4 regions of the Ensifer sp. Root127 genome follow, and region 2 is predicted to be linked to each of the others. Evidence: predicted binding sites of a transcription regulator. Region 2 holds the regulator's gene; each other region holds the start of a gene.
The links. Region 2 encodes LexA, which represses DNA repair genes until DNA is damaged. Its sites were predicted from a motif close to TGTTCNNNNTGTGTTCNG; they were not measured.
Positions count from the first base shown of each region.

Region 1: a site for LexA is predicted at 1,452-1,469, ahead of parE (DNA topoisomerase IV subunit B). Genes of this name have one in related genera too.
Region 3: a site for LexA is predicted at 2,132-2,149, ahead of ASD03_RS04915 (DNA recombination protein RmuC). Genes of this name have one in related genera too.
Region 4: a site for LexA is predicted at 2,420-2,437, ahead of recA (recombinase RecA). Genes of this name have one in related genera too.

Region 1 is NZ_LMDX01000011.1:258,042-262,003, forward strand. Features, by position in the region: gene ASD03_RS14290 (UbiA family prenyltransferase) at 1-315, opposite strand, end outside; gene ASD03_RS14295 (phospholipase) at 445-1,377, opposite strand; gene parE (DNA topoisomerase IV subunit B) at 1,588-3,651, shown strand; gene ASD03_RS14305 (GNAT family N-acetyltransferase) at 3,779-3,962, opposite strand, start outside.
Region 2 is NZ_LMDX01000011.1:9,861-13,822, reverse strand. Features, by position in the region: gene ASD03_RS39975 (hypothetical protein) at 1-57, shown strand, start outside; gene ASD03_RS13105 (hypothetical protein) at 701-1,033, shown strand; gene lexA (transcriptional repressor LexA) at 1,253-1,969, opposite strand; gene ASD03_RS13095 (hypothetical protein) at 2,150-2,389, shown strand; gene ASD03_RS13090 (hypothetical protein) at 2,448-2,735, opposite strand; gene ASD03_RS39970 (hypothetical protein) at 3,233-3,376, opposite strand; gene ASD03_RS13080 (DUF4242 domain-containing protein) at 3,554-3,844, opposite strand.
Region 3 is NZ_LMDX01000001.1:1,044,424-1,048,385, reverse strand. Features, by position in the region: gene ASD03_RS04920 (ribokinase) at 1-856, opposite strand, end outside; gene ASD03_RS04915 (DNA recombination protein RmuC) at 909-2,099, opposite strand; gene def (peptide deformylase) at 2,251-2,775, shown strand; gene fmt (methionyl-tRNA formyltransferase) at 2,880-3,815, shown strand; gene truA (tRNA pseudouridine(38-40) synthase TruA) at 3,815-3,962, shown strand, end outside.
Region 4 is NZ_LMDX01000012.1:414,749-418,710, reverse strand. Features, by position in the region: gene alaS (alanine--tRNA ligase) at 1-975, opposite strand, end outside; gene recA (recombinase RecA) at 1,205-2,293, opposite strand; gene ASD03_RS16570 (carbohydrate kinase family protein) at 2,533-3,480, shown strand; gene ASD03_RS16565 (pseudouridine-5'-phosphate glycosidase) at 3,512-3,962, shown strand, end outside.

The sequences.
Region 1 (3,962 bases), 250 kb from region 2:
TTCGACCTCTCGCGCGACGGAAGGTGCAGCACCGGTAACCAGCACGATGTCGCGTCCTTGGGCCTTTTCGGCGGCCAATCGAGCAAGGACGGCCTGGCGATACGGCCAGTCCGCCGCCATTCGTCCGGAGCGCAAGGCAACCTCATGTTTCAGACGCGCCTTGCCCTGCGATAGCCACATGAGCATCGGGAAGAGCATCAGCGGATTGCGCAAAACGATGATCGCAGCACCTTCCCACAGTGTGTCGGCAGCCAGTAAGGTGCCATCCAAGTCGACACACAACGGAATTTGCCGTGTTTCGATATGCGCATTCATGAAATCTACCCCAGCAATATCTGCCGGGGATAATCGCGCCGATCACTTTCAAAGGTGGAAATAAGCAGCGCGCCTACACCCGGAAATTGCCGTTCTGGTTAACAAATGCCGAGCCGCGAGCGATGTCCGTCAGCGGCTGCCGATCCAGTTCAAGGCGTCGCGCCAATCGGTCATACGGACCGGCGTTCCATGCGATCCGGTCTCAAAGAGCACGAAGCGGGCCGGATAGCCCTGCCCTTTCAACGCGCTGTACAGCGCCTTCTGGCTCGCTGCCGGATAGACACTATCTCGGCTGCCATGGCTGAAGAACATCGGCAATTTCGCCTTGTAGGCGGCGCTCTTGGTAAAATCAGGATCGGCAGCGCCGCCCATGATCATCATGCCGCCAAGCGCTGCCACAGCGCCCGCGTCACGAGACACACCCCAGCAAATGAAACTGCCCATGGAGGCACAGGCCAGCACGACAGGTCTCCCGCCGGAGCGCTCGGCGGCAAGTTTGACCAGGCCTGCAACGTCCGCGGCCCCGGCCGCATCGAAGGACCGCACGCTCGGCGCGTAATAAACGCCCCCATTGGCGACAGCGAGGTTCTTCAGGCGATTGAAGTTGCCGCCGAAGGAGAAATCATTGGCGCCGAGGCGCCGGTCTCCCCCGCGTCCATGGATGAAAATCACGGTGAATGCTGCGCCGCGCTCCCGACCGACGCGCGTCACGTCGAGCGAGCGCCCGCCAACATCGAGCGTCTCGTTGACCTGCTCGCCTTTGACACCCAACGAGACGAAGGCGCGTTTGACGCGCCGCTCCGGAATTTCGTCGCGTTCATTGATATCGCGCAGTTCCTGATAGTCGACGACGCGGTAGTCACCGCCCTCGCTCTCCTCCAGCACCTTGCCGTATGAAAACAGATCGTCCTTGTAGGGCTTAAGCACCTGCGCCTCGGCGCAAACGATCGAGCTTGCAAAAAGGCCGACGGACAGAAAAATGGCGGCAAGCCGGCGAAAGCAAAAATCAGCTGTGGACACGGACAACGAAGGGCTCCCTGGTTCGCGGCAAAGCCTTGCCATCGGCCCGACAGCAAAGCAACAGTTGGTAACAAACGCCGACGCAGAGGCTTTATTTTGCAGGCATCCGGCGCGGCCATTCTCCTTTTGTTCGCACAATCGGCAAGAGTCTGGCAGAATTCGGGTGATTCGAATGACTGGGGATGGCGACAAGACCGAGGTCTTGCTATGGCCTTCAGCACCTCCGCACGACAGGAATGATCTAGACGCCCCATGGACGACAACAGCGACCTCTTCTCCGCAATACCCGAACAACCGAAGCCCGTCGTGGCAGACGCCGCGCCTGTTGCGCGAACGGCGCCGGCTCCGCGTGAAGAACCGCGCCCTGCTCCCAAAGGCAGCGACAGCGGCGACTATGATGCTTCGGCGATCGAGGTGCTGGAGGGGCTGGAGCCTGTCCGTCGGCGTCCGGGCATGTATATCGGCGGCACCGATGAAAAGGCGTTGCACCATCTCTTCGCCGAAGTCATCGACAACTCGATGGACGAAGCGGTGGCGGGGCACGCCAACTTCATCGAAGTCCATCTCGACGCCGACGGCTATCTGTCGGTAACCGACAACGGCCGCGGCATTCCGGTCGAAAACCATCCCAAATTCCCGGGCAAATCGACGCTCGAAGTCGTCATGACGGTTCTGCATGCCGGCGGCAAGTTCGACGGCAAGGCCTATGAAACTTCCGGCGGTCTGCACGGCGTCGGCGTCTCCGTCGTCAACGCGCTGTCGGACGATCTCGAAGTCGAGGTTGCCAGAAATCGCAAGCTCTATCGCCAGCGCTTTTCGCGCGGCGTGCCGCAGGGTGGCCTGGAGGAGCTAGGTGACGTCCACAACCGACGCGGAACGCGGGTTCGGTTTCATCCCGATCCGCAGATTTTCGGACCGCATGCCCGCTTCGAGCCGGCGCGCCTGTTCCGCATGGCACGCTCGAAGGCCTATCTCTTCGGCGGCGTCGAAATCCGCTGGTCGTGTGATCCGTCGCTGCTGCCGGAAGGCTCCGAGATACCGGACCGGGCGGTGTTCCACTTCCCCGGCGGCCTGAAGGACTATCTTGCCGCAACGCTCGGAAAGGAGTTCACGGTTACCCGCGAGATCTTTGCCGGCAAGTCCGAGAAGTCGAACGGCCACGGATCGCTCGAATGGGCCGTCACCTGGTATGGTGGCGACCAGCAAGTCCATTCCTATTGCAACACCATTCCGACGCCTGAAGGCGGGACGCACGAGGCAGGTTTCCGCATCGCGCTCACAAAGGGTCTGAAGAATTACGCCGAGCTGACGCAGAACAAGCGCGCCGCCATTATCACCACCGATGACGTGATGATTTCAGCCGCTGGCATGCTCTCGGTCTTCATTCGCGAGCCGGAATTCGTCGGCCAGACGAAGGACAAGCTGGCAACCGTCGAAGCACAGCGCATCGTCGAAAACGCCCTGCGCGATCCTTTCGATCATTATCTTGCCGACAACCCGGCCGAGGCGGCAAAACTGCTTGAATGGGTGATCGAGCGCGCCGACGAGCGCGTCCGCCGCCGCAAGGAAAAGGAAGTCAACCGCAAGACCGCGGTGCGCAAGCTGCGCCTGCCCGGCAAGCTTGCCGACTGCTCGCAGAACACAGCCGAAGGTGCGGAACTTTTCATCGTCGAAGGGGATTCGGCTGGCGGCTCGGCCAAGCAGGCGCGTAACCGCGCGAACCAGGCCATCCTGCCGCTTCGCGGCAAGATCCTCAACGTCGCCAGCGCCGGTCGGGAAAAGCAGGGCGCCAACCAGCAGATCGGCGACCTGATCCAGGCGCTCGGCTGCGGTACTCGCAGCAAATACCGGGAAGAGGACCTGCGCTACGAACGCATCGTCGTCATGACCGACGCCGACGTCGACGGCGCGCACATCGCCTCGCTGCTGATCACCTTCTTCTACCAGGAGATGCCGGAGCTCATCCGCGGCGGCCACCTCTATCTCGCCGTACCCCCGCTCTACCGCCTGAGCCAGGGCTCGAAGACGCTCTATGCCCGCGACGACGCCCATCGCGAAGAGCTGATGCGCACCGAATTCAACGGCCGCGGCAAGGTCGAAGTCGGCCGGTTCAAAGGTCTCGGCGAGATGCTGCCGGCGCAGCTCAAGGAAACGACAATGGATCCGAAGTTCCGCACGCTGCTCAAGGTCCAAATCGACGACGTCGATTTCGAAGGCACGCGCGAAGCCGTCGACAGCCTGATGGGCACCAAGGCCGACGCACGCTTCCGGTTCATCCAGGAACGCGCCGTGTTCGCGGATAATCTCGATATCTGATCGACCGAGACGTCGCGGTGCCTATGTGTTTACAAGCAGATAGGCACCGTGGGTGAAGCCGATAATGGCACGCCCGAAACGACGGGCGTTGCCCATTTGCGAGGCGCCTTCAAAGACGCCGCTCCGACTATCGATCGAGATCTGCAGGTGTGCGCAGCGCCTTCTCCATGAACAGGCTCAGCGGATCCGGCTGGTAGTTGCCGAAAGGCGGGCGCTCGACATATCCGGCGCTCCTGTAGAGCCCGATTGCTTCCGGCTGGTGAATACCGGTTTCAAGCCGGATGATATCAAGACCGCAGTTCTCGCCGTGC
Region 2 (3,962 bases):
CCGACCGGCGTAGAGATCAAGATTGGCCAGGACGGGGTTTCCGTTCAGGAGAATTGAGCGCCATCGGCCACACGCTCAACAGGTTTGGCAGCGGCGAATGCCGCTGGCGGTCGACGCCCCACGCGAGGTTCAAGGCGAACGCAGATCCGAAGGCGGTCGAAATACCGGCCATCGGTGGCGTAAGCGGCCGCGTGCTCGTTGCGAGCGTCAACGAAAGTGTGACGTAGATAGGGCGGGCGAGCGCGTGATTCAGCCCCTCGCACGATGAAAGCAACAAGTCACCCAGCGCCTGCGCGATTGGCTAAAGCGGTTCTCCGTCAATAGCAGCCCGATTGTCGAAAGTGAAACGCTGTGCGTGCCTGCGCAAAGGACATGCTGCCGGCACGCAGGTACGGTTTTCGGGGGGCAAGGAACATGGGCCAATGCGGCGCGTCCAACACGCGCAGCGAGGCTGCCCGCATCGCAGCCAACCACTGTTTTCAAAGCGCAATTCGACCGGGCTGCGCTTGCCCGCCAGTTTGCGAACGTCCGCAGTCGCCAACGACATGGCCTTGCGAGGACGCGCCCCGAAATGGTGATTCGGTCACTATTGTCAGTGCTGAAAATATTGTCTCTAGACAGAACTGGGAATGAATATCCCAACAGCGCGACCCGTATAGGTAGTGTCAAACAAAGCCAACAATGGAGGAAAAGACATAAAATGAAATATAAGATCGCCCTGACTGCTCTTGCCATTCTTGCCGTAACGACGGCCACCGCAAGCGCTGAGGATCTCGTCTTTCAGCTTAAGAACAAGACGAATGCCGTTTTGACGAACTTCTACACATCGCCGGTCGGTGTTGATCAGTGGGAAGACGACGTCTTCGGGCGGCAGGTGCTTAATCCGGGCGAAAGCATGGAAATTACCATCGCCGACGGACGTGATGTCTGCAAATACGACATGCGCTTTGAATTCGAAGAAGGTTCCGGTCTCGACACGACTGAAGACAAGCAGGATCTCTGCGAGTTGGGCGAGTACTCGATTCACGAGTAAAATCCGTCGAGCGTGAAAAACACTCGATCCGAAAATCTCCGTCTCGCTACCCTATGTGGCGAGACGTTGAAGTAAGAGAGCGGCTGGCCGGCATGAAGGCGGCTAGAGCGTTTCCGGTTTAAACGGAGTCACTAGGCGCTCTATCTATTTGTTTTTACGCATTTCCTGGCGGAAAACCGCTCCGCACTTTTCCTCGAATTGCGCTGGCGTGAGACGGGCTTAGTGGTAGCGGCGGATCAAGCCGACGAGCTTGCCCTGAATCTTGACCCGGTCAGGCCCGAAGATGCGCGTCTCATAGGCCGGGTTGGCGGCCTCTAGAGCAATTGAAGCGCCCTTGCGCCGGAAGCGTTTCAACGTTGCTTCCTCGTCATCGACTAGTGCCACGATGATATCGCCGGGATTGGCCGTGGTGGCATTGCGGATGATCACCGTATCGCCATCGAAAATGCCGGCCTCGATCATCGAATCACCCTTCACTTCAAGGGCGTAGTGCTCGCCGCTGCCGATCATATCGAGCGGCACGGTAATGTCGTGGGTGTTGTTCTGTATCGCCGAGATCGGCACGCCGGCGGCAATGCGGCCCATCACTGGAACCGACACGGAGCTGTTGTCGGCAACCGGCAGCGTTTTCGCCGCGGGGGCAGGGGCGGGCGGTTTGCCAAGGCTACCCTCGATGACGCTCGGCGAAAACCCGCGACGGGGCTGCGCGCTCGCAGCATAGGCTTCCGGCAGTTTGATGACTTCGAGCGCTCGGGCGCGGTTGGGAAGCCGGCGTATGAAGCCGCGTTCCTCGAGCGCTGTGATCAGCCGGTGAATGCCCGACTTGGATGCCAGGTCGAGTGCATCCTTCATCTCGTCGAAGGACGGCGGTACACCGGACTCCTTCATTCGTTCATGGATGAAAAGAAGCAATTCCTGTTGCTTGCGGGTCAGCATGGCAAGTCGCTCCAGAGGCGTGAAACAAATCAAGAACAGACACTATCTGTTCCATATGTGTTCCGCAAGTGCCTAAAATTCTGTGAATGTTGGTTCAATCAAGCGCAGATTGACCAACTCGTCGCTGCACGCGCCGCGCGAGGCTGATATGCCTCCTTCCGTTTATGGAATGAGGGTTTAATGACGAAGCTGATTCAAATCTTGCTGACCATCGTTGTCGCCGCGACCGCGATCCTTGGGTTTCGCTGGTATCAATACGTGGATAACAAGCAGAGCCCGTTTGACGAAGTTGGTATCGCGTTGAATGCGGCGATGCCCGGGCCGCTCAATCAATGGGGTTGTGACCGGCTGAAGCTGACATTTGGCAACGGACACCCGCCGCACGGTTGCGCCGCGGCCGATGGGACGCAGTGGAAATAGCCTGCCATCAAGGGATCAGCAGAAATATCGATGGGCGATCTGCTAGAGGAGGCCTGAATCAGGCCGGCTGCGTCGCGGAGCAGGCGTCCTCGAATTCCTTGACGGTTTCCGCGGAGTTGTCCTCCGGCAGCACAGCGTCGGCCGCTTCGGTCGCGACCGGCGTGTCGCCTTGATAGACGAAGGACTGGATGTAGTAGGCGATCGTTCCCTTCCAAACGTTCCGGCCGTCTATCTGCTGGCAGGGCACGGCCGTTTCGAAGTCGGCTTGCAGGTCGTCGACCGTGGCAGCGCTGAGGGCGATGTTAGGCGATGCGATAATCGAGGCGATAAGCAAGGCTGCAAGCACGGTGAACGTCCACTAGATCAGAGGTGGCGGCGATGGTTTGGTTAACGATGTGAACCGTGCTTTCGTTCCGAAGTCCAGCAAGCATGCCGGGCACTGTGCCGTGTTCAACAGTTCTTTGCGAAAGGCGAGCACTGGTGCTCAAGCTGTGGCAATGAAGGCACAAAGATTGGCGTGAGGTGCGTTGGCGTTTTCGATTTTCCGGCGCCCGCCTCAAAGCGTGGCGCTGGCAGCTGATCAACAATACCCGCCGCAAATGCTTCCGATGATGTTGGACGCCGTAATGGAGTGCGAGTGGCCAGCGGCATCCGCCTGTAGCGATCTTCGCATCTCCAGCCAAATACATACGATGTTCAAACGCGCTACGAAACCGGCATCTGACCGCGGGTGCTCGACCAGTCGCGCCGGGATGTCGCGGAGACGTTGCGCACCCCAGTTCGACTGGCCACTGACGGATATCTCTCTCGTGTCGTTAGTTCGAGAGGTTAAAGCCGACCGTCTTACTTCTTGTCTTTCTTGCCCAGGGAGAAACTGCTGCCGGCCAGCTTCACCTGTGAGCCTTCCGTCACAACGGCGGCTTTGACAGTCTTGTCCTTCTTTGGCTTTCTAACCTCGCGGTTACTTCGCACTTGACCTTTTGCCATGATCGTCTCCTTGGAAGGTGTGCCGGGGAACCCTGCATGGGCGCCGAATGCCGGCAAACCAGCCTGCATTGATACCGCCGTAAGTCAATGACGGTGCCGGTGGATCACTGTTTTGCCGGCGTTGCGTCGCGCATTCGTGCCCGGTGTCCGGGCACTGCGATGATAACGTCGCTTCGGTCACTTACCGTTGCGCCCCTGGGATGCTGTCGCAGGCCCTATGACGGCAGCAACTTCGGTTATCTTGTTCGCCGGAAATCCGGCGCGTTCCGAATGTTCGCGAATGACGTCGGCGCTTGATGCCTCGTGGACGCAGTAAATCTTGTCGCCGGCGACATAACTGGTGATCCATGTATATGGTACGCCAAGATCGGCGACGACAGCATTGGATTTTGCCGATAATGCGCAAAGGTCGTCCTGGTTGAGCTTGTCGGCCCCTGGGACGTCGCGTTCAATGATGTAGGTGGGCATCGTTCAGTTCCTCGGTTGTTGGAGGACTGAATATCAAGAATATCTAATATAATTGAAGTCAATACTTTCCACCGGTGATGCGGCGATTCACGACGATTTCCCTGGAAGTATAGGATCA
Region 3 (3,962 bases), on a different contig from region 2:
GGGCGCCGCGCTTCAGGCAGGCGAGTGAACCCGCCACCGCGGCGCGTCGGAGCGCGTCGGGAAATGCGAGCTTCTCGTCGAGGCTTGCAGCCAGGTAACCGCAGAACGTATCGCCGGCACCGACGGTATCGACCGGGTCGATCTTTAGGCCGCGGGCGCGATGGACCTCGCCTTCGTGCACGGCGATGACGCCTTCCGCGCCCAGCGTGACGATGACTGTGTGGCCGGTTTCGGCGTGCAGCTTTCTCATTGCCTCTTCGCGTTCGTGACCTTCGATCCCGGTCTTGCCGGCCAAAAGTTCGAACTCCGTCTCGTTGGCGATGACGATATCGGCCAGCCGGCCGAGGCGGGCCGCTTCCGGGGTCAGGGGCGCGATATTGATGACGGAGCGAATGCCCTTGCGCCGGGCTTCCGAGAGCGCCTTTTCCACCGACGCTGCCGGTATCTCCAGCTGCAGCATCAGGGTGTCGCCGGCGTTCAGGCCACCAACGGCGGCAACTGCATCGGCTTCGTTGACCGTTGCGTTGGCGCTGGCAACGACGACAATGACATTCTCGCCTTCACCGCCGACGAGGATATGGGCCGTGCCCGTCGGCTCCTCGACGGTTTTGGTCAAGGACAGGTCGGCGCCGGCCTCCCGCAGCAATTCGAGCGCGCCGTCGGCAAAGCTGTCCGAGCCGACGGCGCCGGCCATGTGAACGATGGCGCCGGCACGCCGTGCGGCCAGCGCCTGATTGGCGCCCTTGCCACCGGCGGCAGTCGAAAAGCCCGAGCCGGCAACGGTTTCGCCCGGCTTCGGCAGACGCGCGGTCGTGGCGATCAGGTCCATATTGATGGACCCAAAAACAGTGATCATGTGAAGATGTCCCGTCGAATTGCTGATTTTGGCCGGAGAGTGCCCGAGACCGTCAGTCCTCGTCAACCACCCTGAGGCGCAATTGCCCGACGCGATTGTCGACGGCATGGCGCGGTTCTTCCGGTCGTGCCGCACCTTCCGCCTCAAGTTCCAGCGCTTCGATCTTGGCGCCGCGGCGGGAAAGCTTGCCCGAGGAGATGAGGATCTCTTCGACATCCTTCTGGCTCATGGCGAAGTGACCCTGCAGCTTGCGGACCCGTTCGTCGAGGCGCGTCAAGTCCTCCATCAGCCGCCCCACTTCCCCCTGGATGAGATGCGCCTGCTCGCGCATGCGGGCGTCACGGAGGATCGACTGGATCACCTGGATCGACAGGAGCAGCAGCGACGGCGAGACGATGACGATCCGCTGGCGATGCGCCTTCTGGACGATCGCTTCGAAATGCTCGTGGATTTCAGCGAAGATCGATTCCGAGGGAACGAAGAGGAAAGCCGTCTCCTGCGTCTCGCCGGGGATCAGGTACTTGCTGGCGATATCGCGGACATGCACCTCCATGTCGCGGCGGAACAGTTGCACCATCTGTTGCCGGCGCTCAGGCGTTGCAGCGTCCCGCATGCCGTTCCAGGCCTCCAGCGGAAACTTCGCGTCAATCACCAGCGGCGGTTGGTCGTTCGGCATGCGGATGGTGCAGTCCGGCCGGGCGCCGTTGGAAAGCGTCGTCTGGAAGGCAAAGGCGCCCATCGGCAGGCCGTCGGCGACGATCGTTTCCATACGCGACTGGCCGAAGGCGCCGCGTGTCTGCTTGTTCGAAAGGATGGCCTGCAGCCCGGCCATGTCCTTGGCCAGCGACTGGATGTTGTTCTGGGCGGTGTCGATCACTGCCAGGCGCTCCTGCAATCGCCGCAGGTTTTCGTGCGTCGCCTTGGTCTGCTCGCTGATCGAGGCGCCGATCCGGTGCGTCATGCCATCGATCCGCTGGCTCAGCGTCTGGTTCAGTTCCGCCTGGCGGCTGCCGAACACGTCGGCCATTGCCGCGATGCGGCCCTGCATTTCCGTCTGCGCTGCCAGCAGCATGGCCATCTGCTCGTGACGCTCGTCGTCGCCCGCCCGCCGCCGCCGCGAAACGGTCATCAGCACGAAGCCAATCGCCAGCACGGCCAGAACCATGCAGAGATGGGCGACAGTGACCGGCACGGTGCCGATGAGAAAAACAGGCTGGTCAAACGAAATTGGCGCAGGTTCCATGCGGCAAGCCTAACAGATTCTTTTTTGAAGACCAGATCAAAACGAGAACATTTACCCGGCGCGGTTAACGGGAGACGACATTGCCGCGATGCCCGTAGCGTGCGCGCCAATTTTCTTGCACCCGGATGGAAAGATCGGTTATGGGAGCGATATGACGATCAAGCCGCTTATCATCCTTCCCGATCCTGTTCTGCGTCAGGTCTCGACCCCGATCGAAACCATCGATGCCGACATCCGTCGCCTGGCCGACGATATGCTCGAGACGATGTATGACGCCCCGGGTATCGGGCTCGCCGCCATCCAGATCGGCGTGGCGAAACGCATGCTGGTTCTCGACGTCTCCAAGGAAGGCGACGAGAAGACCCCGCACGTTTTCATCAATCCCGAAATCGTCGCTTCGTCCGACGCGTTCTCGGTCTATGAAGAAGGCTGCCTCTCCATTCCGGATTATTATGCCGAGGTGGAGCGTCCGGCGGAGGTCACCGTCAAGCACCTCGACCGTGACGGCAAGGAACAGATCGTCAAGGCCGACGGCCTGCTGGCGACCTGCCTGCAGCATGAGATCGATCACTTGAACGGCGTGCTGTTCATTGACCACATCTCCAAGCTCAAGCGGGACATGGTGATCCGCAGGTTCACCAAGGCTGCAAAGACCCGCGGCGCCAAGGCGATCTGATCCCGAGGAAAGCGCCCGCAGGGCGCTTTGTCGTTGAGGGGCTTGATTTGAGGCGCGTAAACCCGTTTGAAGGGGCCTGATTTCAAACGGTCGGAGTATCCGCCTTGTCGCTTCGCATCATCTTCATGGGAACGCCGGAATTTTCCGTACCGACGCTTGCCGCACTCGCAGGGGCAGGTCACGAGATCGTTGCCGTCTATACCCAGCCGCCGCGGCCCGGCGGACGGCGCGGGCTCGACCTGCAGAAGTCGCCGGTGCACCAGGCGGCCGAGCTGCTCGGCGTTCCCGTGCTCACGCCCGTCAACTTCAAGGACGAAGCCGATCGCCAGACCTTCCGTGATTTCAATGCTGACGTTGCCGTTGTCGTCGCCTATGGCCTGCTGTTGCCGGAAGCGATCCTGACCGGAACGCGGCTCGGCTGCTATAATGGCCATGCCTCGCTCTTGCCGCGCTGGCGTGGTGCGGCTCCCATCCAGCGTGCCATCATGGCCGGCGACCATGAGACCGGCATGATGGTGATGAAGATGGACAAGGGGTTGGACACAGGCCCGGTCGCGCTCACCAAGGCGGTGCAGATCGGCGAGACGATGACGGCGGGCGAGCTGCATGACCGGCTGATGCAGGTCGGCGCTAACCTGATGAAGGAAGCGATCGGCAAGCTTGAGGCCGATGACCTGCCACTGACCGAGCAGGCGGGCGAGGGCGTCGTCTACGCCGCCAAGATCAGCAAGGCCGAGACTCGCATCGATTTTGCGAGGACCGCGCGCGAAGTGCACGACCATATTCGCGGCCTGTCGCCTTTTCCCGGCGCCTGGTTTGAGCTCGAGATCGCCGGCAAGCCGGAGCGCATCAAGGTTTTGAACTCCGAGCGCGTGACGGCGGCAGGAACCGCCGGAACGGTGCTCGACGACACTCTCACCATTGCCTGCAGCGACGGTGCCGTGCGGCCGACGCGGCTGCAGCGGGCAGGCGGCAAGGCTCTCAGTGTTGCCGATTTCCTGCGCGGTACGCCCATCGCCGCCGGCACGAGGGTCGGCTGATGCCGCGCTTTCGACTGATCGTCGAATATGACGGCTCCAACTATGTCGGCTGGCAGCGCCAGGACAACGGCGCTTCCGTCCAGGGCGCGATCGAAAAAGCGATCCTGTCCTTGACCGGCGAAACCGTCTCGATCCGCGGTGCCGGGC
Region 4 (3,962 bases), on a different contig from region 2:
CTTCCACATCAAGGGATCGCGGGCACCGAGCAGCTGCGCGTGGCGCATGGCGCGGCGCATGATACGGCGCAGCACATAACCACGGCCCTCGTTCGACGGCAGCACGCCATCGGCGATCAGGAAGGCGGACGAACGCAGGTGGTCGGCAATGACGCGATGGCTGGCGCGCTGGTCGCCTTCGGCCTTGACGCCGGTTGCTTCTTCAGACGCGGCAATCAATGCGCGGAAGAGATCGATTTCGTAGTTGTCGTGCTGGCCCTGCAGCACGGCTGCCAGGCGCTCGAGGCCCATGCCGGTGTCGATCGACGGACGCGGCAGGTTGACGCGCTCTTCCTTGGTGATCTGCTCGTACTGCATGAAGACGAGGTTCCAGATCTCGATGAAGCGGTCGCCGTCCTCATCGGCAGAACCAGGAGGCCCGCCCCAGATCTTGTCGCCGTGGTCGTAAAAGATTTCCGAGCAAGGACCGCAAGGGCCGGTATCGCCCATGGCCCAGAAATTGTCGCTGGTCGGGATGCGGATGATGCGGTCGTCGGAAAGGCCGGCGATCTTTTTCCAAAGGCCAAAGGCTTCGTCGTCGGTGTGATAGACCGTGACCAGCAGGCGCTTGGCGTCGAGGCCATATTCCCTGGTGATCAGGTTCCAGGCAAGCTCGATAGCGTTTTCCTTGAAGTAATCGCCAAAGGAGAAATTGCCGAGCATCTCGAAGAAGGTGTGGTGGCGCGCGGTGTAGCCGACATTGTCGAGGTCGTTGTGCTTGCCGCCGGCGCGCACGCATTTCTGCGCCGTCACGGCCGTCGAATAGGGACGCTGCTCAAGCCCGGTGAAGACGTTCTTGAACTGGACCATGCCGGCATTGGTGAACATCAGCGTCGGGTCGTTGCGCGGTACCAACGGGCTCGACGACACCACCTCATGACCATTCCTGCGGAAATAGTCGAGAAACGTCGACCGGATTTCATTCACGCCGCTCATCTTGCGTCCTATCTGTGCACCAATTCAGGCCCAGGCCCCGGCATCTGCCGCGCCACTCGCCGTTATCCTTCGACCCCGCGGCCATCGCTGACGGCTGCGCCCTCCAACGCCCTCGGTCGCCGGAACCACAGGCTTTTATCGTTCGCGTATCATGCTGTCCAGACGGCAGCAAAAAACCGGCCGCCGATGAAGGCGACCGGTTTTGAAAGCTTGAAGCTCGGCTCGCTGCTTATGCTTCGGCAGCGTCGTCGCCGTCGTCGGGTTCCGGACCACCATTCTCGAGGAACCGGTCGGCGATCAGGCCGGCGTTCTGACGCAGAGCCGTCTCGATCTCGCGCGACAGGTCCGGATTGTCCCTGAGGAACGACTTGGCGTTCTCGCGACCCTGGCCGAGGCGCTGGCTGTTATAGGAGAACCAGGCACCGGACTTCTCGACGATACCAGCCTTGACGCCGAGATCGACGAGTTCGCCGGTCTTCGAGACGCCTTCGCCATACATGATGTCGAATTCGACCTGCTTGAAGGGAGGCGCCATCTTGTTCTTGACGACCTTGACGCGCGTCTGGTTGCCGACGACTTCTTCGCGCTCCTTGACGGAACCGATACGGCGGATGTCGAGGCGAACGGAGGCGTAGAACTTCAGCGCATTGCCGCCCGTCGTCGTTTCCGGCGAACCGAACATGACGCCGATCTTCATGCGGATCTGGTTGATGAAGACCACCATGCAGTTCGACTTCGAGATCGAGGCGGTCAACTTGCGCAGCGCCTGGCTCATCAGACGGGCCTGCATGCCCGGCAGGCTGTCGCCCATTTCGCCTTCGATTTCGGCGCGCGGCACGAGCGCTGCGACGGAGTCGATGACGAGAACGTCGATCGCCCCGGAGCGTACCAGCGTATCGGTGATTTCGAGCGCCTGTTCGCCGGTATCGGGCTGCGAGATCAGCAGGTTTTCGAGATCGACGCCCAGCTTGCGCGCATAAACCGGGTCGAGTGCGTGTTCGGCGTCGACGAAGGCGCAGATGCCGCCCTTCTTCTGTGCTTCTGCGATGGTCTGCAGCGCCAGCGTCGTCTTGCCCGAGCTTTCCGGACCATAGATTTCGACGATGCGGCCCTTCGGCAAGCCACCAATGCCGAGTGCGATGTCCAGGCTGAGAGAGCCGGTCGAAACCGTCTCGATCTCGATGATGCTGTCCTTCCCACCGAGCTTCATGATCGATCCCTTGCCGAACGACCGTTCGATCTGGGAAAGTGCCGCTTCAAGTGCCTTGCTTTTATCCACCGATTTGTCCTCTACGAGCCGCAAAGAGTTTTGTGCCATTTGGTCCACCTTTAGGTTATTGAAGCTACCGAGGCAATGAAGCCGCCGCACGAGTTTTTGTACATGTTTTGTTCCGTTTTTGCAAGAGCAGGACAAGACATTGAAAAATAGGAATTATTCGGATTGTGTTCGATTCATGTTCACGCTTTGCTGCGTAATTTTTTTGGCAGCGCCAGGCGCACCCTGAGACGATGAACCCTCCCGATCCGATTCGGCCGATAGACAGCAGAGGAACATTCATGAAGGAAGGCGAAATCGCCGTCTTCGGCGGCGCTCATATCGATCGGCGCGGCCGCATCTCGGGCACGACCGCACCCGGTTCGAGCAACCCCGGCACCTGGTTCGAAGAGGCAGGTGGCGGCGGCTTCAACGCTGCGCGCAACCTGGCACGACTGGGTCATAGCGTCCGGATGATCAGCACGCGCGGTGGTGACGCTGCTGGCGACATCGTGACGGCGGCCGCAGCGGCTGCCGGCGTCATCGACAATCCCCTCACCTTTCTCGACCGCCAGACGCCGAGCTACACTGCGATCATTGAAAATGACGGCAACCTGGTGATCGCCCTTGCCGACATGGATCTCTACCGGATGTTCTCGCCGCGCCAGTTGCAGCGGCGCGCATTGCGCGATGCCATCGCCGACAGCCGGCTGGTGCTGACCGATGCGAACCTGCCCGAAGAAACCATCGCCGCCCTCGTAGCGGCGGCGTCGACGGATGGGCGCATTGTCGCCGGTATCGCCGTATCGCCGGCAAAGGTGATCCGATTCCAGCCGAGCCTGGTCAGGCTCAGCTTCCTGTTCATGAACGAGGCCGAGGCGCGGGCGCTCACCGGCAAGGATGCGGCGGATGCTGAGGGTTGGCCGCCGCTTTTGCGCGCCGCCGGGCTCAATGGCGGCGTCGTTACCCGAGGCGGCAGAGCGGTCGTCGCCTTCGATCGCGAAACCGTCTGCGTCGCGACGCCGCCGGCCCTGCCGGAGCTCGCCGATGTTACCGGCGCCGGCGATGCCCTGGCATCAGGCTTCCTCACCGCCCGTCTTGCCGGCCATGATCTGTCGGAATGCCTGCGGCGCGGCATTGCCGCCGCCGGCATTACGCTTCGCTCTCCCTTGGCCGCCTCGGAACAAATGTCGCAGGCCAACCTCGAACAGGCACTGGCCCTTGTGCCGGCACCTCAAATGCTGGCATGAACGCCGCCAGCCGAACTCCCAAGGAAAAACCATGACCAAACCCGCTTCCCCCTTCCTGCCGATGGAATATTCCGACGAGGTTGCAGCCGCCAAGGCACGCGGCGCGCCGATCGTGGCACTGGAATCGACGATCATCACCCATGGCATGCCCTATCCGGGCAACCTCAACATGGCCCGCAGCGTCGAAGCGATCATCCGCGACCAGGGTGCCGTTCCGGCGACGATCGCCGTCATTCACGGCGTTCTGCATATCGGCCTTGACGATGCGAAGCTGGAAGAGCTGGCCAAGACCGAAGGCGCGATGAAGGTATCGCGCGCCGATCTCGCCTTTGCCATCGCCGAGCGCCGCACCGGCGCGACGACCGTTGCCGCCACCATGATCGCCGCTGCCCGCGCCGGCATCCGCGTCTTTGCGACCGGCGGCATCGGCGGCGTGCACCGCGGCGCCGAGCTGAGCTTCGACATCTCCGCCGACCTCGACG